One region of the Bradyrhizobium sp. S3.3.6 genome, then DNA from elsewhere that is predicted to be linked to it. Evidence: predicted binding sites of a transcription regulator. Region 1 holds the regulator's gene; the other holds the start of a gene.

Region 1 (9,379 bases):
TGGGTCAGCTCGAAAATGCTGGTGACGTAGTGCATGCTGACGGCCGAGATGTAGCAAGGCGTCGCAAACATCACTTTCATCGATTTCAGCGCTTCGTCGGGTAACATTCTCGCTCGTCAGGCTCAGTTGCTGCGTCTATTTGAGGGCGTTCTCCGGCTTGGTCGCCGGTGCGGACTTTGCGACCGCCGCAGGCTGCTTGCTGGCACTTGTCGGGGTCTGCTTTTGCTCAACACGCGGCTCGGGCGGGCTCGGCGCTGCCGGCCCGCTCTGTCCAATTGAGACCGAGATCCCGAACAACCGCCACTGTCCGTTCACCGGCGCGAAGGCCAGGTCGAAATTGACCTGGTTCGGGACCGACGGAAAGAAGCCGGCCAAATGCATCAATCCGTTGGCCTCGATCTGCGGCAGCAGGTTGAGCTGCGGATCGATAACGGCGACACCCGAGAGATCGAGATTGTCGTTGCGCAGTTTGGCGAAAATCTCCCCCAACCGCGCCGCCGAGTTGACTTGGAAACCGGGCGCGCCGATATCGCGCAGCACGGTGTAGTTGCCGGTCTTGTTGGCGTGGTCGAGCGCAAGCAGCGAGGAGCGGACCAGCATCAGCACGCCGTTGCGGTCGATCTGCGCGGGCTTTGGCGCCGGCGGAGGCGTTTCCGCATGACCGGCGGCAGCCGCCACCATCAGCGCAGCCGCAAGCATCAAACCCCGCCACCCCTGTTGCTTTCCGCTCAGCACGCCGCCGTCACCACGCAACCGTCACTCCGGCGCGTCCACCGACGCCGCCTTGCGCGAACCCGGCCGCGACGCCGCCGTTGAGTACGACATACTGGTTGAGGCGCATCTGGGCGCCCAGGCTCATGGCGTTCTGCCCGCGGAACGTGCCCCAATTGGTGGAGACCGCAAACCGCTTGTCCGATGGCAGTGCCGAGCCGCCCATGGCAATGGCGATCGCGGTGCCCTCGAACGCCTGCCGCATTTGCGTCTGCAACGTGGAGACGTTGGACTGCAGCGTGGAAATATCGGCTCCGCTGAAGCTTGCGGCGGCCAGATGCCCGGCGGCATCCGTTGTAACCACCTGCGTCGGGCCGGATTGTGCGGCAAGGCTCGCGGCCGAGGTGAGGCCGGACATGCGATAGGTGTTCGTGCTGGTGCCGATCGAGACCTGATTGGGCGCTGATGTCGTCGCGCCCGCGCCGATCGCAGTCGAATTGGCGAAGGTAGCCGTGGCGCCCGCACCGATCGCAGTCGCGCCGGTGGCGCTGGCGGTGCTGGCTTGGCCAATCGCGGTGGTGGCGTCGCCGGTCGCGTTGCTACCCTGGCCGAACGCACTGGCTGTCAAGCCATTGGCGATGCTGCCTTGACCAGTCGCGGTTGCGAAATCGCCATTTGCGAAACTGCCTTGGCCGGTCGCGGTCGCGCTGTCGCCGTGGGCGACGCTCTGGGCGCCCGTCGCGGTCGCGAAGGTGCCATTCGCAGCACTTTGAATCCCTGTTGCCGTTGCGTCAAAGCCATTCGCCTTGCTTAGACTACCGGTCGCGGTCGCGTCCACGCCGTTCGCGACGCTGCCTTGTCCCGTCGCCGTCGCGTTGGTCCCGTTTGCGTTGCTGGCTTGTCCCGTCGCCGTTGCATAGGTGCCGTTGGCGAGGCTGAACTGTCCAGTCGCGGTCGCGTTGGTTCCGTCTGCGCGGCTTTGCTCTCCGGTCGCGGTCGCGAGGGTTCCAACGGCGGCGCTGAAGGTACCCGTCGCCGTCGCCGAGGTCCCGTTCGCGACGCTGTTTTGTCCCGTCGCCGTCGCATAGGTGCCGTCCGCGAGGCTGGACGCTCCAGTCGCGGTCGCGTTGGTTCCGTTTGCGGTGCTGCCCGGTCCAGTCGCGGTCGCGAACGTGCCGTTCGCAATGCTGCCCGCACCATAGGCTGTCGCAAAGTTGCCGGTCGTGGTCGCGCCGCTGCCAACCGCTGTCGCGTTGCCGCTGGGCGCGTTGATCACGCCGCCGCCGGCGGCGTAGTCGGCAGAAAGAGCTGCCGAGGGATAAAGCGCCACTCCGGCGCCAAGCACGCCCACGCTGGTGAGCATGCTGCTTGCGAGCAAGCCGGCCTTGCGAGACAGGCTCTGGATGACCGGAATGATGGTCTTGCGACCTCGATGGATTGCCGAAATCGACACTTTCGCCCCCGTCCCCTGAATCGCAGGAATGATGTCCTTTCGGAAATGTTGCAAAGCCCGGACATGGAGGCATCTGACGTTTGTCGGATGCGTCGATGATTGCGTCGGGAATGCCAATGGGGTGCGGCTTTGCGGCAACATCGGCACGACTGCCGCTTTTCTGCTCTTGCTCGTTCCGTGACGCTGCGCTGAGATGCCTCATTGCATTTTGAGGCATTTGTCTTGGGTACGGACGATATTTCCAACGAATCCGTATTGGACCTCATCGGCGCCATCTACGAGGTTGCGCTCGACGGAAGCCGCTGGGAAAATGTGCTGACGCGCATCGACGACGCCATCGGCGGCCGTACCCTGTTCGGCGTCTTTGATCCCGCAAGCGGCCTCTCCAGCCTGCTGTCGCCACGCATCGACCCCGACCGCGTGCAAGAGCTACTCGGCTGGGCCCCGCGCAATCCCCTGTTGCCGCTTGGCATCGGCCGGACGCCCGGCGAGGTCTTCACCATCGGCGACTTCATCACACGCGATGAGTTCACCCGCAGCGATTTCTACAACGAATGGTGGCAGCCGGGCGGTTTCGACACCGAACCGTTGACGACGAATCTGCTGGTCGATCACAACGCCACAGGCATCCTGACCAGCCATCGGCCGTCCAATTTGTCTCCGTATGACGACAAGGCGCGGCGGCTGTTTGCAACGTTGGCGCAGCATCTCGTACGCGCCGTTGCGATCCAGCGGCGTACCCACCAGCTCGACATCGCCGGCCGCGCGGCGCTGGCGGGCCTCGACGGCCTCGATCAGGGTTTCATTCTCGCGGACGCCCAGGCCCGCCCGATCTTCGTCAATCGTCGCGCGCGCGAATGGCTCGACGCCGCCGACGGCATCGTGATCGACGCGGGCGCGCTGAGCGCCATCACCAGCGACGATGGCCGTTGTCTGCAAACGCTGGTCGGTTCGTGCAGCATCGATAATCCCGATCGCATCGGAGGCGAGATGAGCCTGCGGCGGCTTCCCGGCCGCATGCCGCTGCACGTGCAGGTAACGCCGGTCGGCAGCGATTGGGCGGAGAGCTCGGTGTCGCTCGCCTCCGGCTGGCGATCGAGTGCGATGGTGCTGATCACCGACCCCGAGCCGGACGCGAGATCAAGACTCGACGCCCTACGCGCGCGTTACGGCCTGACCCGTGCCGAAGCGGCCTTCGCGCTCGAGATCGTCAAGGGCGGCGGCCGCAAAGCCACGGCCGAACGGCTCGGCATCGCGGACGGAACCGCGCGCAGCCATCTGTCGAAGATCTTCGACAAGACCGGCGTGGGGCGACAGGCCGAGCTGGTGCGGCTGTTGCTCCAGAAATAGCTGCGTCCGCGCGTATGCGCATCCGTTTTGCCTCAACGGCCACAGTCGGCTAGAACGCTGGCCGCGACCTGATTGTCGCGTTGCCCAAGCAGGAGCTTTCAGCCGTGGCCCTCATGCCGGTTTCCGATGCGCTTGCCGCGGTGCTCGCCGGTGCGGAGCCGCTGGCTGAAGAGATGGTTGCGCTCGATGAGGCTTGGCACCGGGTGCTGGCGCGCGATCTCGCCGCACGGCGCACGCAGCCACCGCAGGCGATGTCGGCGATGGACGGCTATGCCGTCCGCGCGGCCGATGCAGCCAGGGTCGATGCGCAGCTCAATATCATCGGCGAGGTCGCTGCCGGCCGGCCGTTTGCAGGAACTGTCGGTGCCGGCGAAGCCGTCCGGATCTTCACCGGTGGCGTCGTTCCCGACGGCGCCGATGCGGTCGTGATCCAGGAGGACACCGTCGCCGACGGCAAGCGCATCGCGATCAAGGAAGCCGCCGTCGCCGGGCGGCACATCCGCCCGGCCGGCATCGACTTCCGCGAGGGTGACGTGCTCCTGCGCAAGGGCGCCCGGCTGACCGAGCGCGACCTCGCGCTTGCCGCCGGCATGAATCACCCGCAGTTGGCGGTCCGCCGCCGTCCGAAGGTCGCGATTCTCGCAACCGGCGACGAGCTGGTGATGCCGGGTACGACGCCCGGTCATGGCCAGATTGTCTATTCCAACGGCTATGCCCTGCATGCGCTCGCCCGCAGCGAGGGGGCCGACACCATCGACCTCGGGATTGCCGCCGACACGCTTGCCGCCACCACCGCCGGCATCCGCCGCGCCCGCGATTCCGGCGCCGACATCCTGATCACGACGGGCGGCGCCTCGGTCGGCGACCACGATCTGGTGCAGCAGGCGCTCCGCGACGAGGGCACCTCGATGGCGTTCTGGAAGATCGCGATGCGGCCGGGCAAGCCGATGATGAACGGGCAGCTCGGGGCGATGCGCGTAATCGGCCTGCCCGGCAATCCCGTGTCATCCTACGTTTGCGGCTTCCTGTTCATGGTGCCGCTGATTCGTGCGTTGTCGGGCCGTTCGATGGTTCATCACCGCCGCGAACGCGCCGTGCTCGGCCGCGACGTCGGCGCCAATGACCAGCGCGAGGACTATCTGCGCGCCCGCCTGGATGTGCGTGATGACGGCACGCTGATCGCCCTTCCCGTCAATCACCAGGACTCCTCGCTGCTTGCGAATCTCGCTGCGGCACAGGCACTTCTCGTGCGCGCACCGTTCGCACCGAGGGCCGAAGCGGGAGCGCCCTGCGAGGTGCTGCGACTGCCCGTCTGAGCGCATTGTTCGCATGCGTTCCGCGAACTTTGTCGCGTTCACGGTAAATTAAGCAGTTGCGGAACAAGTATCGAACATATAGTGTCCGTTCATGATTTGTTTCGAGCATGTAGCGGCTTATTGCTGACTTCAGCGTCTCGGAATCGAACGACATCAACCGGGGGATTTTGGTCGAGATGTTAACGCGCAAACAGTACGAGCTCCTGCGGTTCATCAGTGAACGTCTGAAGGAAAGCGGCGTGCCGCCCTCCTTCGACGAGATGAAGGACGCGCTCGATCTGCGCTCAAAATCAGGCATCCATCGCCTGATCACTGCGCTCGAGGAGCGCGGCTTCATCCGCCGCCTGCCCAACCGCGCCCGCGCCATCGAGGTGATCAAGCTGCCTGAGCTCCAGGCCGCCGCTGGCAGCCGCCGCGGCTTCACGCCGAGCGTCATCGAGGGCAATCTCGGCAAGGTGCGCCCGGCGTCGAGCCTGCCGGCCGACGAGGGTGAGCGTCCAGTCGCAGTGCCCGTGATGGGCCGGATCGCGGCCGGCACGCCGATCGAGGCTTTGCAAACCCGCAGCCACACCATCAGCGTCCCGCCCGACATGCTCGGCTCGGGCGAGCATTACGCGCTCGAAGTGCGCGGCGACTCCATGGTGGAGGCCGGCATTCTCGATGGCGACATGGCGCTGATCCAGCGCAACGAGAGCGCCGATACCGGCGACATCGTGGTCGCCCTGATCGACGACGAGGAAGCGACACTCAAGCGTTTCCGCCGTCGCGGCGCCTCGATCGCGCTCGAGCCGGCCAACGCGGCCTATGAGGTTCGCATCCTGCCGCCCAACCGGGTCAAGATCCAGGGCAAGCTGATCGGGCTGTACCGGAAGTACTGATCGCGTCGCTATCGGCGAGCGCAATCAACGATTGGAGCGGACGATTGTCCGCTCCGGCTGGGTAGTCTTTCTGGTTTTGCACAGATTATCCGGCCCCTTCTCCAGCGCTACATCCTCGGCACGCCGCAACGAAGCACGCATTGCTTCGCAGGGCCTTTGCCAGACCGAGGAGACCAACATGCGCAAGATCATTTTGAGCACCGTCACGATGACGCTGATCGCAGTATCAGCGTCGCAGGCCTTAGTGTCGCAAGCCTTGGGCTCGCAAGCCTTGGGGTCGCAAGCCTTGGGGTCGCAAGCCTTGGCTGCGCAGCCGCAGCACCACGCTCGCAAAGCACCGCGCGCAACGACCGAGCAATTCCGCAATGCCCGTAACGCCGTCGCGCAGCCGGCTTGGCAATATTCGGGCTGGTCAGCGCCAGCCGGCCGCTGAAGCAACGCGCTCACCGAATGCGCGGGAGCAGGCTTTGTTCCTCGTGCATTTGAAAAAGATAATGTGATCGCGCTCTGCTGATGCGAGCCGCAGATTTGCCCACAAACAAGCATAAGATGAGCTTCCACTCTGATAGGGGCCTGCGCCTCCGAGACAGAGGCGCGGGTGCTCTATCCTGATTGAGGAGCACCCGATGTGTGACTATAGCCTGCATGCCGTCGCGACGCGTCCCGCAGAAGTTGGCGAGACGATCGTCACGACAACGTTCCGCGGCACCTCGACGCGCGGCTTCGCCTCCGAAGCCGACATGTCCGTCGCGGTTTGCCTGCTGCCGGGAACGGAGCTCGCCTTCGCCGACAACGTCCGCTACGACAATCGCTGGATCTGGACGCGCACCATCAACTCGCGCGTCGGCAAGTTCGGCAAGGTCGATCCGCACATTCCCGACCGCCATCACGACGCGATCGAATTCCCCGACGGCAAATACGTGCTGGTGACGCAGCTGGTCGAAGGCCAGCGCGCAACCGTGCTGCAACTGCCCGTGACCCAGCCGCTCGGCGAGCGCGAGCACAAGCCGCAGGTCGCCGACAGCCGCTCCACGTCCCCGCGCCTGCCGATCGGCTAAGCCGTCGATCTCAGTCATCGGCCTGCAGGTCGGTGTCAGACGGCGTTGCGTCTTTGGAGCGCGGAGCTGCCGACCGCGGCATGAGGGTCTGTTCGAAATCTCCATCGCCGGCCGCCGCCGGCGACCAGGGGCGGTTTGCGCCCCTCGCCTTTACCGCCTGAATCGCAAAGCCGTCGCCACGCGGCGTCAGCGCCAGCGCGCCCTGACGCACGAGACGTGGCCGATCGACCACCATCGCACCACAATCCGGCGGCGCGGGCCTTGCCGTCACCACCAGTGCCGCGCGGCTGCAATCGTCTCCCAGCGCGTCAATGCGCAACGCCAGCGCAACGATGCGTCCGTCGGCAAGCGGCGTCACGCAGCCTGACTCGTCGCACGACACACCATCGGCAAGCGCGACGCTGCCGGGATCGCGAGAGTCGGCATCGGCCGCGAGCCACTCCTTGAGCAGAAAGCTGTCCTTGCTCGTCCTGATCAGGTGCAGCTGCCCGTCCCTGCCCCGCACGGCAACGCTCTGGCCGTCACCGGCGATAAGGATATCGGGTTGCCGGACCGACAGACCCCAGACGATTGCCGCCACGAGCACGAACGCGCCCGACCAGCGCAGCGGCGTGCGTAGCAGTCCCATCAGGACGAGGCCGAGGCTCGCCGCGATCAGCGGCGCAGTGCCGAAGGCACTGACGTGGCCGATCGCGCCGGGCAGCGCCGCGACCCATCGCGAGACCGCCACCATCCAGTCGATACCGATCCCCATCAACCACCAGAACACCCCGTCGAGCCCGAACGGTGCCGCGAGCAATCCCAACAGCCCGGCCGGCATCACCAGCGCCGAGACCACCGGCATCGCGCCGAGATTGGCAAGCACGCCATAGGGCGTGACGCGATGGAAATGGAAGGCGGCATAGGGCGTGGTCGCAAACCCCGCGATCATCGAGGCCATGAATAGCATCGCGATCTCGCGGCCGCCCCACAGCGCGATGCGCGCGGTTGTCGAGTGATCGGGCGAGGCAAACAGGTTCGGCATACCGATCTGCACCAGCGCCACCAGGCCGAGCGTTGCCGCAAAGGACATCTGGAAGCTCGGATGCACCAGCGCCTCAGGCGCGACCGCAAGCACGATCAGCGCTGCCACCGCCAGCGTGCGAAAGGTGATGGCGCGGCGGTCAACCATGACAGCGATCAGCACCACCGCGGTCATGAAGAACGACCTTTGGGTCGCAACCTCCGCGCCCGAGAGCAGCAGATGGAACGCGGACGCGACCAGCGCCGCGGCGGCCGACCATTTCTTGATTGCGAAGCCGACCGCCAGCCCGGGGATCAGCGCCAGCAGCGCGCGAACCGCGAAGAAGACGACGCCGGCGACGACAGCCATATGGTACCCGGAGATCGACAGAACATGGCCGAGGCCGGAGATGAACATCGCATCGTTGACGGGCGTGGTGATGGCATCGCGGCGGCCGGTCAAAAGCGCAGTCGCGATCGCGCGGTTGTCGCCGTCGAGCGTGGCGCGGATGCGCGCGTCGATCGCATCGCGCAGGCCCTGCATCACCGCCGCATAGCGCAGTTGCAGGCCGCCGGCATCGGGCGGCGCCACGGCCGTGATCGATCCCATCACGAAGCCGGAGGCGCCGATGCCCTGGAAGAACATGTCGCGCGAGAAATCGTAGCTGCCCGGCCGCAACGGCGCGAGCGGCGGCATCAGCCGCGCCTTCAGCTGCACGAAGCTGCCGACATCGGGCGCCGTCCCCTTGCGCACGGAGAGGCGGACGCGCTCCAGCTTCACGTCGCTGCGCTGCGCCTCCATCGCGGTGACGCGCAGCACGAAACGGTCGGTGCGTTCGCGGATGTCGCGGGTCTCGACGAAGCCCGACAGCGACACCGAATAAAGCGGCCTTGCGAGCACCGTGTGGGCGATGCGCGCCGTCTTCCAGGTTGCCATGGCAAAGCCGGCCGCGACCGCCGCGATCATGATCGCCGGCGCAAACCACCGGCTCCGGCGCAACAACACCGCCCCGAGCGCCAGCGCCACCGTCGTCGGGGCAACGACCCACAGCACCGGCTCATGATCGGCCGCGAAATAGAGCGCGATGCCGCAGCCGAAGGCGATCGGCACCCAGGGAAACAGTCGCCCGGCGCCGGCTTCGGCCTTGGCCCATTCGCGAAGCCGCGCGACGATCGCGGGCCAAACGTCAAAGCCCGCCGGCACAAAGCCGCCCGCCGATGCGGTCCGGCCGGTTGGCCAAGTCCCTGCAATCGGCGCGCCGGCGATACCCTGCGAGACCCGTTGCGGCCGACCCGGCTCCGCCATTCCTTAGCAACCCTGCGATACGCGACTGGCGCAGAGGCTACCGGAACGTGCAGCGGTGCGAATAGCGGTACGGATCAGGAACGAAGGGGCCGCAGCCCTACTTTTCCTCTTCCATCGTCACGGCGACATCCGCCTTGGCCGACAGCCGGACCTTGTTGCCCTCGACACCGGCGACGAGCCCCTTGTCGATGAAATGATGATGACCCTTGTGGCTGCCCTCGCCGCTGTCCTTCTTGGTCAGCTTGATGCGATTACCCTCGACCTTGTCGACGGTACCGATGTGGACGCCGTCGGCGCCGATGACT
Region 2 (9,379 bases), on a different contig from region 1:
GGACACCTCAATAATTGCCATTGTCAAATAATTAATTGACTTTGGCAAGTATCGGGTGCCTCAAGCGACCATGACGATCCGGCTGCGCAACATTGTCCGGGAGGAGCGGCCGAGCCGCCGCAGTAGCCGCGCCTCGGACCGGCGGGCCTGGGGCGGATAGCCGCCGATCCGGTCGTAATGATCTCGCGCGATCAAAAGCCCCTGATCGCCGAGGGGGCCGACCACCTTGCGAGCGACGGACCACAGGACGTCGCGGAAGCCGGTATCGGCGTAAGGCGAACGGGCGTAGCGGAACACGGCCGCACGATCCCGGCCACTGGCCGCGACGGCCTGGATGAATTGGGTGGTCTCCTCGATCCAGCCGGTGTCCAGCACCGCGCCGGCAGGGAGGAACATCAGCCAGGGCGAACGGGCCTGGAGCGCGCCGGCGGCCAGTGCTGCGCCTTGCGAAGATCCCTCGCAGCCGACGAAGCGGCAGCCGGCGACGTCGGCAACGCGCTCGATGACGCCGTTGCTTGTGCCGTCGACCAGCAGGACTTCCTTGATGATGCCTGCCGCGGCACCGGGGACCAGCGCGGCCAGTGTTGCGACCGCGGTCTGCTCGACGCCTTCGGTCGGAATGATGACGCTCAGCATGATTGAGACTTCGATGTCCGCAATTCGGGAGAAGCGCAACGCGTTATGATGTTGTCATAAACATGCTGCGCTGCCGAGTGCAACTTTTCGCAAGCCGTTCGGCGTGCAATGGTAAACCGGCGTGCGCCCGTCCCGGCCGAATATGTCGTGCACGGGTGGTCAAATTGCCGAATGTTTCGGCGATTTTCGGTCTCGTGATCTTCAAACGAGGCTTTTCTCCGCCGATATCGTCCGGGAAACGGCGCTGTTCCCGTGCGGACGGGAAAAACGTGCAATCGCCATTGCGCAAAGCGAGATGTGTCCAATGAACGCCGATCAACTTCCCATTGGCGCGACGCCGCCATTGCCGAAGCCGGAGGCCGCGCCGACCTTGCGGATCCGCGCCGTGATGCTGGGCGAACGCATCAATCCGTCGGGGCTCGAGATCGGCACGCTGGTATCCTCGACGCCGGCTGCCTTCCGGGTCCATGGCGGCCTGGCCGTGATCTTCCGCTACGGCGTCGTGGTGCTGATCGGGCTGTTGCCATCGGAGGAGAAGGTCCTCATCGACAGTCTCAAGTCGCGCGTGACCGGCGAATTCAGCCCCTATGAGGAGGAGACCGCGCAGGCGCAGCTCTGTCACGACGAAAACGCCGAGGCGATCCAGCCCGGCGGGCCGATCTGCCTCTCGAAATTTTCCGACGAGCGGCTGCTGCTGATCGCGGACGCGCTCGCCAAGAGCACGTCGCTGGCGCGCGACGAGCGTCGCGTCGCTGCGGTCTTCGACGTCATCGAGCCTTTTGCACGCGAGCTCGCCGAGAAAGGCCGTACGTCGCGGCCGCGCAAGGGCATCCTGCAGCTCATCGGCAACGCGCTGCTGGTCCAGCAGCGCGTCGCCGGCCGCGTCGCGGTTGCCGAAAAACCCGATGCGCTCTGGGAAAAGCCGCAGCTCGACCGGCTCTATGCGCGTCTCGAAGACGAGTACGAGCTGAAGGAGCGTCTCGACACGCTCGAGCGCAAGCTCACGGTGGTCGCGGAGACCGCCGATGCGCTGACCGACATCATCGACACCCAGCGCTCGCTGCGACTCGAGATCGCGGTGGTGGTGCTGATCGTGATCGAGGTCGCAATCGGGTGTTTCCAGATCTATACCGGGGTTCATTGAGCTGAAAGCCGCAAGTTCAGCCCTCATCCTGAGGAGCCCGCAATAGGCGGGCGTCTCGAAGGATGATGAGGTCCGCGCTTCGCCAATTCATGGAGCTCAGCAAAGTCGCCGCGCATGAAAGCTTCCTTCTTGGCGCGACTCCATTTCTTGAGTTTGCGTTCGCATTCGATCGCGTCGGTCACCCTGTCGAACCATTGCGAGAAGACGAGGGTCACGGGTCTGCGCGACCTTGTGTAGCCGGCGAACGTGCCGGCGTTGTGCTGCGCAATCCGGAGCTCAAGCTCGGTTCGCGTCGTCCCGATGTAGTAGCTGCCATCGGCACATTTGAGAATGTAGAGGTATGCGCCTTCTGTCATCGTGCCCGCCCCATCCTTCGAGACGCGCGCAAGGGCGCGCTCCTCAGGATGAGGCTAACCGGCATGCGTGTTTTGGTGCAAGTGCCGAAAAGACTCTTGGCTATCGGACGACTGTCCATCGATTAAAACCTGTTGGTGCCACATACTCGACCTCATCCTGAGGAGCCCGCCAAGCGGGCGTCTCGAAGGATGGCCACAACCTCCCATGCTTTCTCAAGGGAGGCAGCCCCGCTGCAGCACCGCGGCGCAGTGCCGTGCGATCGTCAGTTCCTCGTTGGTCGGGATGACGAGCACATCCACGGCGCTGTCGTCGGCATTGATGCGCTCGCGCGCGGCATCATTCGCCGCGGCATCGATACGCACACCGAGCCAGGCGAGCCGCTCGCCAATGGCGCTGCGGATTTGCTTGGCGTGCTCGCCGATGCCGCCGGTGAAAACGAGGCACTCCAGTCCTTCAAGCGTGTTCGCCATCACCGTCACCTCCTGTGCCGCACGGAAGGCGAAGAGATCGACCGCCTCGCGCGCCGAAGCCTCGCCGCTCGCCAGCAGCGTCCGCATATCCGCGGAGATGCCGGAAACGCCGAGCAGGCCGGACTCGTGATAGAGCAGGTGCTGCAAATCCTCGACTGTCATCGTGTCGTGCTGCAACAGGTAGAGCAGCACGCCGGGATCGATGGTGCCGCAGCGCGTGCCCATGGCCAGGCCGTCGAGCGGCGTCAGCCCCATCGTGGTGTCGACGCTGCGGCCGTCGCGCAAGGCGCAGAGGCTCGCGCCATTGCCGAGATGGGCGATGACGGTGCGTCTGGCTGCAAGCTCGGGCGCGATCACGGCGAGTCGCCCCGCGACATATTCGAATGAGAGGCCGTGAAAGCCGTAGCGCCGGAGGCCCTGTGCCTCGTAGCGTCTCGGAATGGCGAAGCGGCTCGCTGGCGGCGTCAGGCCGTGATGGAAGGCGGTGTCGAAGCAGGCGATCTGCGTCAGTGCAGGACGGAACGCCCTGACGGCGCGGACCGGCGCCAGGCAACGGGGCTGATGCAGCGGCGCTAACGGTGTGAGTGCTTCCAGCTTCGCATAGACGTCGTCCGTCAGCGAGATCGGGCCGGAATAATCCGGACCGCCATGGACGATCCGGTGACCCACGGCGCGCAGGCGGCCTTGGCCAAAACGGTCCTCGATGAAGCCGAGCACATCGGCGAACAGATGGCCACCATCCGCGTCCGAGGTCTCCCTCTGCGTCTCGAACAGCGTCTCGCCCGATGGGCTCTTTGCCACCAGCCTGGGCTTGGCCTCGTGCTCGTCGAGCAGGCCCTTGCAGAGCATGGCGGGTTCGCTGCCCGAGATCTCGAACAGGCCGAACTTGATGCTCGACGAGCCTGCGTTGAGGACGAGGACCGCGTTGGAGGCCGCCATGATGTCAGCCCGACTTGCCCGGCCAGACCCAATCGCGGATCTCCGGCATGTCCTCGCCGTGCTCGCGCACGTAACGCGAATGCTCGATCAACTTGTCGCGGAACTGTTGCTTCACCTGCGCAGCCTTGGTCGCAAGTCCCGGCACACGCTCGATCGCCTCGATCGCGAGGTGGTAGCGGTCGAGCCCGTTGAGCACGACCATGTCGAACGGCGTCGTCGTGGTGCCTTCCTCGGCAAAACCGCGCACATGTAGGCCGTCATGGTTGGTGCGGTTATAGGTCAGCCGGTGGATCAGATAAGGATAGCCGTGATAGGCGAAGATGACAGGCTTGTCGTGCGTGAACAGGCTGTCGAAGTCGCGATCGGACAGCCCATGCGGATGCTGCTCTTTCGGTTGCAGCGTCATCAGGTCGACGACGTTGACGACACGGATCTTGATGTCCGGCAGCGCCTTGCGCAGGAGGTCGACGGCCGCGAGCGTCTCCAAGGTCGGCACGTCACCGGCGCAGGCCATCACCACATCGGGCTCGCCAACCGCGTACTCGTTGCCGGCCCACGTCCAGATGCCAATGCCGGCGTCGCAATGGTTAGCGGCATCCTGCATCGAGAGCCATTGCGGCGCCGGCTGCTTGCCGGCGACAATCACGTTGATGCGATTGTAAGTGCGCAGGCAGTGGTCGGCGATCCACAGCAGGGTGTTGGCGTCCGGCGGGAAATAGATGCGGACGATGTCGGCCTTCTTGTTGGCGACGAGGTCGACGAAGCCGGGATCCTGATGGCTGAAGCCGTTATGGTCCTGCCGCCAGACATGCGAGGTCAGAAGATAATTGAGCGAGGCGATCGGACGCCGCCACGGCAGATGCCGCGTCACCTTCAGCCATTTGGCGTGCTGGTTGAACATGGAATCCACGATATGGATGAAGGCCTCATAGCAGGAGAAGAAGCCGTGGCGTCCGGTGAGCAGGTAGCCCTCGAGCCAGCCTTGGCAGAGATGCTCGCTCAGCACCTCCATCACGCGGCCGTCCTGCGCGAGATGCACGTCGTAGGATTCGACCGGCTCCATCCAGACCCGTTCGGTGGCGTCGAACACGGCATCGAGACGGTTTGATGCGGTCTCGTCCGGACCCATGAGGCGGAAGTTGCGCTCTTGCGCGTTGAGGCGGATGACGTCGCGCAAAAACTTGCCAAGCTCACGCGTCGCTTCTCCCGTGACGCCGCCGGGCTGCGGCACGTCGACGCCAAAACTGCGGAAGTCCGGCAGCTTCAGCTCCTTCTTCAGCAGCCCGCCATTGGCGTGCGGATTGGCGCCCATGCGCCTGTTACCTTCGGGCGCCAGCGACTGAAGCTCGGGAATGAGCGCGCCGCTGGCGTCGAACAGCTTTTCCGGCTGGTAGCTGCGCATCCAGTCATCGAGAATCTTCAAATGCGCAGGGTTCTCGCGACAGCTAGCAACGGGCACCTGATGCGCACGCCAAAATCCTTCGACCTTCTTGCCGTCGACCTCCTTCGGGCCTGTCCAGCCCTTCGGGCTGCGCAGCACGATCGTCGGCCAGCGCGGCCGTTCGACGCTTGTGCGCCCGTTGCGCGCGTGCTGCTGGATAGAACGGATGCTGGCGAGCGCGACGTCGAGCGCATCCGCCATGGCCCGGTGCATCAGCTTGGGATCATCGCCCTCGACGAACAGCGGCTCGTGGCCGAATCCGCGGAAGAGATCGCGGATCTCGCTGTCGGGCATCCGGCCGAGCACGGTCGGGTTCGCGATCTTGTAGCCGTTGAGATGCAGGATCGGCAGCACCGCGCCGTCATGGGCGGGATTCAGGAACTTGTTGGAGTGCCAGGACGCGGCAAGCGGGCCGGTCTCGGCTTCGCCGTCGCCGACGACGCAGGCGACGATGAGGTCGGGGTTGTCGAATGCCGCGCCATAGGCGTGCACCAGCGCATAGCCGAGCTCGCCACCTTCGTGGATCGAGCCCGGCGTTTCCGGCGCGGCGTGGCTCGGAATGCCGCCGGGGAAGGAGAACTGCCTGAAAAGTTTTCGCAATCCGTCCGCATCGCGCGGGATGTCTGGATAGATCTCGCTGTAGCTGCCTTCCAGATAGGTGTTGGCGACCATGCCCGGGCCGCCATGACCGGGACCGCAGACATAGATCATGTCGAGGTCCTGCGCGCGGATGACGCGGTTGAGGTGGGCGTAGATGAAGTTCAGCCCCGGCGTCGTGCCCCAATGGCCGAGCAGGCGCGGCTTGATGTGCTCGGGCCGCAACGGCTCGCGAAGCAGCGGATTGTCGAGCAGATAAATCTGCCCGACCGAGAGGTAGTTCGCGGCGCGCCAGTAGCGATCGAGGAGATCGAGGTCGCTGCTCGCCGCGGCCGATTGTCGTTGATTTGTCATGTTCCTGCCGACTTTCACCCGGGACCGTCACCAACCGAGTTCCGGCAAGATCGATCCTTCAGCCGCATCAAGCGGGATCGAGGTCACGCGTTGTTGCGTGAGGCCAATAGTCAGCGCGCGAGGTTTGGGCAGCTCTACTGTGCATGGGGTTGTTTTCGCGTTTTTCATTTGTGTTCTTGATTTGTTCCTGTGGCGTGCTATCTTGGCTTCATGAGTCCAGCTTCTTCTTCTGCTCTCAAGCACCCGCCGGTCACGGCGCCCTCCGAGCCGGCGGGTGCGCCTTCTGATTTCCCCGAGCTTGGCGTCGCCATCGACCGCGTGCGGAGGCGAGGGCGGGGCGCACACTCCAACGCCAGCGGCCGCTACGAGGCCGAGGCACGCGTCGCCTTCGACGACGGCTGGCAGAGCCTGGAAGAGCTGCCGCCGTTCAAGACCACCGTCGGTGTCGACACCTCGCGCAAGGTGATTACCCGCAACGATTCCCCCGACATCGGCTTCGATCGGTCGATCAATCCCTACCGCGGCTGCGAGCATGGCTGCGTCTATTGCTTCGCGCGGCCGACGCATGCCTATCTCGGCCTGTCGCCGGGCCTCGACTTCGAGTCAAAGCTGTTCGTGAAGCCCGAGGCGCCGGCGCTGCTCGAGAAGGAGCTCGCGGCCGCCGGCTACGAGCCGCGGATGATCGCGATCGGCACCAACACCGATCCCTATCAGCCGATCGAGCGCGAGCGCAAAATCATGCGCGGCATTCTCGAGGTGCTGGAGCGCGCCGGCCATCCCGTCGGCATCGTCACCAAGTCGGCGCTGGTCACACGCGACATCGACATTCTCGCCCGCATGGCCAAGCGCAACCTCGCCAAGGTCGCGATATCGGTGACGTCACTGGACCCAAAACTCGCGCGCACCATGGAGCCGCGCGCCTCGACGCCGCCGAAGCGGCTTGAGGCGCTGAAGCAGCTCTCGGACGCCGGCATTCCGACCACGGTGATGGTCGCGCCCGTGATCCCCGCGCTGAACGATTCCGAGATCGAGCGCATTCTCGATGCCGCGGCGCACGCCGGCGTCAAGGAAGCCTCCTACGTGCTGCTGCGGCTGCCGCTCGAGGTCCGCGATCTCTTCCGCGAATGGCTGATGGCGAACTATCCGGACCGCTATCGCCACGTCTTCACGCTGATCCGCGACATGCGCGGCGGCCGCGACTACGACGCCAAATGGGGCGAGCGGATGAAGGGCACCGGCCCGATGGCCTGGACCATCGGCCGTCGCTTCGAGATCGCCTGCGACCGGCTCGGGCTGAACAAGCGCCGCGCGAAACTGACCACGGATCATTTTGCCCGGCCAAAGCAGAACGGCGAGCAGCTCAGCCTGTTCTGAGGCGCGGAGCAACAACCTGTCTGAATAACGGGAATTGTTGGGGTTCCCTGTTGCGCAGGCCGGATCGCTTGCGCACGATCCCGGCCATGATTCGGGACAAGTCCACCAAGACACCAGCCAAAGAGGCGTCAAAGAACGACGCTGCCAGGAATGCCGCGCCAGCGAAAGCGAGCTTCCGTCGTGAGCGCGCGCTGATCAAGCGCGGCATCTGGCCGGTGGCTGGCTGCGACGAGGCCGGTCGCGGGCCGCTCGCCGGCCCCGTGGTGGCGGCTGCGGTGATTCTCGACCCCGACCGCATTCCGCGCGGCATCGACGATTCCAAGCGGCTGACGGCGGAGGAGCGCGAGAAGCTTTTCGACAAGATCTGTGCCACCGCCCAGGTCTCGGTCGCGGTCGCCTCGCGCTTCCGCATCGACCGCGACAACATCCTGCGCGCCTCGCTCTGGGCGTTGAAGCGCGCGGTGATTGCGCTGCCGGAGACGCCGAAGCACGTCTTCGTCGACGGCCGCGACCGGCTCGATACCGCATGCGACTGCGAGGCGGTGATCGGCGGCGACGGCATCGTGCTGTCGATTGCGGCCGCCTCGATCGTCGCCAAGGTGACGCGCGACCGGCTGATGTGCGCGCTGGCGCAGGACTGCCCGGGCTACGGTTTCGAGCAGCACAAGGGCTACGCCGTCCCCGAGCATCTCGACGCGCTCGACCGTCTCGGCCCCACCGCGCACCACCGCAGCTTCTTCGCCCCGGTCGCCGCCGCCCGCGCCAAGCACATGCCCTGGACCGTCGAGCCGGTGCGGGATCTGTTTGCGGTCACCGAGGTCGAGGTGCAGGTTGAGACCACAGTTGAAATCGATGCTTCGGCAGGCCTCTAGCGTAGACTGTCGTTGCCACGACGCGCAGCGCCCTTTATCAAAACAGGCGTGAGCGAATAGGGCCGGCTGGACGGGTTGGCTGCATCTTGCGGGCGTTGCATGCGGTTTACCTCCCTGGTCATCGAGCTCATTCGCGCCCGGCCGCGGCTGATCGTCTGGATCGCCGTGCTGTTGCAGGCCGCGATGTGGCTGCTGGTGGCGCTCTTGTTCTATCGCACTCCGCCCGGCAGCCTCGCGACCCTGCTGGCCTTCGGCCGCGAGTACCAGGTCGGCACTGATCTCGGCCCGCCGCTGTCGGTCTGGCTCGCCGATATCGCCTATCGCGCCGTCGGCGGACATATGTTCGGCGTTTACGTCCTGGCCGAGCTCTGCGAGATCGCGACCTTCATCACGCTCTATCATCTGGCGCGCGCCGTGGTCGGCACGCAGCAGGCGGTGCTCGCTGTGCTCCTGACCATGACGGTGCTGGCTTTCTCCTCGTCCGCGCTCGACTTCGGTTCCCTGGTTCTCGCGCGGCCGATCTGGGCGCTGTTGCTGCTGCATTCCTGGCAGATCATCGGCCAGCGCCGCGGCAATGCCTGGTTCGCCTGGTCGATCGAGGCCGGCCTGCTCCTGCTGACCACGCCGGCCGCGATCTTCCTGCTCGCATTGCTCGTCGTCTTCGCGCTCTCGACCGCCGCAGGCCGCCGGACATTGCGCGCGCTCGATCCGCTGTTCGCGCTCGTCGTCGTCGCCGTGCTGGCGCTGCCCTATGCGGTCTGGCTGATGCGCGCCGAGACCCTTGTGCTGCCGGCCCTGCCGCAAATTGCCGACCTCGGCGCCCGCGCGATCCACGCCGCCTGGCTGCTCGGCGGGCTCGTGCTCGGCGCAGCGGCGGTCCCTGTGCTGACCTTCCTCAACTCACCCCTGTTCGCCGGCAAGACCGAGGAGGCGCCGATCATCTACCGGCCACCCGTCGAGCCGCTCGCGCGCAACTTCGTCCATTTCTTCGCGCTGGCGCCCGCGCTCGGTGCGGTCCTGATCTCCGGCCTGTTCGGGCTCGATGCCGTCGTCGGCGGTGCCGGCGTGGTGCTGGTCATGTCGGGCCTCGCCATGGTAGTCGTGGCCGGCGATCTCATTGCGATGCGCCGCGCCCGGATGCTGCGCACGGTGTGGATAGCGGCCATCGTGGCGCCCGCGGCCGGCGTCGTGCTGG

What was found. The regulator LexA, encoded in region 1, represses DNA repair genes until DNA is damaged. The targets are predictions, from matches to a motif close to TGTTCNNNNTGTGTTCNG.
Region 2: the regulator LexA is predicted to act here: its motif matches at 6,110-6,127, upstream of ABID59_RS12425 (PA0069 family radical SAM protein).

Annotation. Positions count from the first base shown of each region.
Region 1 is NZ_JBEPOT010000002.1:766,435-775,813, forward strand. Features, by position in the region: gene ABID59_RS08290 (hypothetical protein) at 1-107, opposite strand, end outside; gene ABID59_RS08295 (hypothetical protein) at 136-699, opposite strand; gene ABID59_RS08300 (YadA-like family protein) at 743-2,164, opposite strand; gene ABID59_RS08305 (helix-turn-helix transcriptional regulator) at 2,387-3,514, shown strand; gene ABID59_RS08310 (molybdopterin molybdotransferase MoeA) at 3,619-4,830, shown strand; gene lexA (transcriptional repressor LexA) at 5,007-5,708, shown strand; gene ABID59_RS08320 (hypothetical protein) at 5,887-6,141, shown strand; gene ABID59_RS08325 (hypothetical protein) at 6,335-6,766, shown strand; gene ABID59_RS08330 (ComEC/Rec2 family competence protein) at 6,777-9,074, opposite strand; gene ABID59_RS08335 (DUF2171 domain-containing protein) at 9,172-9,379, opposite strand, start outside.
Region 2 is NZ_JBEPOT010000003.1:748,476-757,854, reverse strand. Features, by position in the region: gene ABID59_RS12450 (glycosyltransferase family protein) at 61-636, opposite strand; gene ABID59_RS12445 (RMD1 family protein) at 941-1,780, shown strand; gene ABID59_RS12440 (GIY-YIG nuclease family protein) at 1,804-2,136, opposite strand; gene ABID59_RS12435 (acetate/propionate family kinase) at 2,350-3,546, opposite strand; gene ABID59_RS12430 (phosphoketolase family protein) at 3,551-5,938, opposite strand; gene ABID59_RS12425 (PA0069 family radical SAM protein) at 6,149-7,312, shown strand; gene rnhB (ribonuclease HII) at 7,399-8,184, shown strand; gene ABID59_RS12415 (glycosyltransferase family 39 protein) at 8,284-9,379, shown strand, end outside.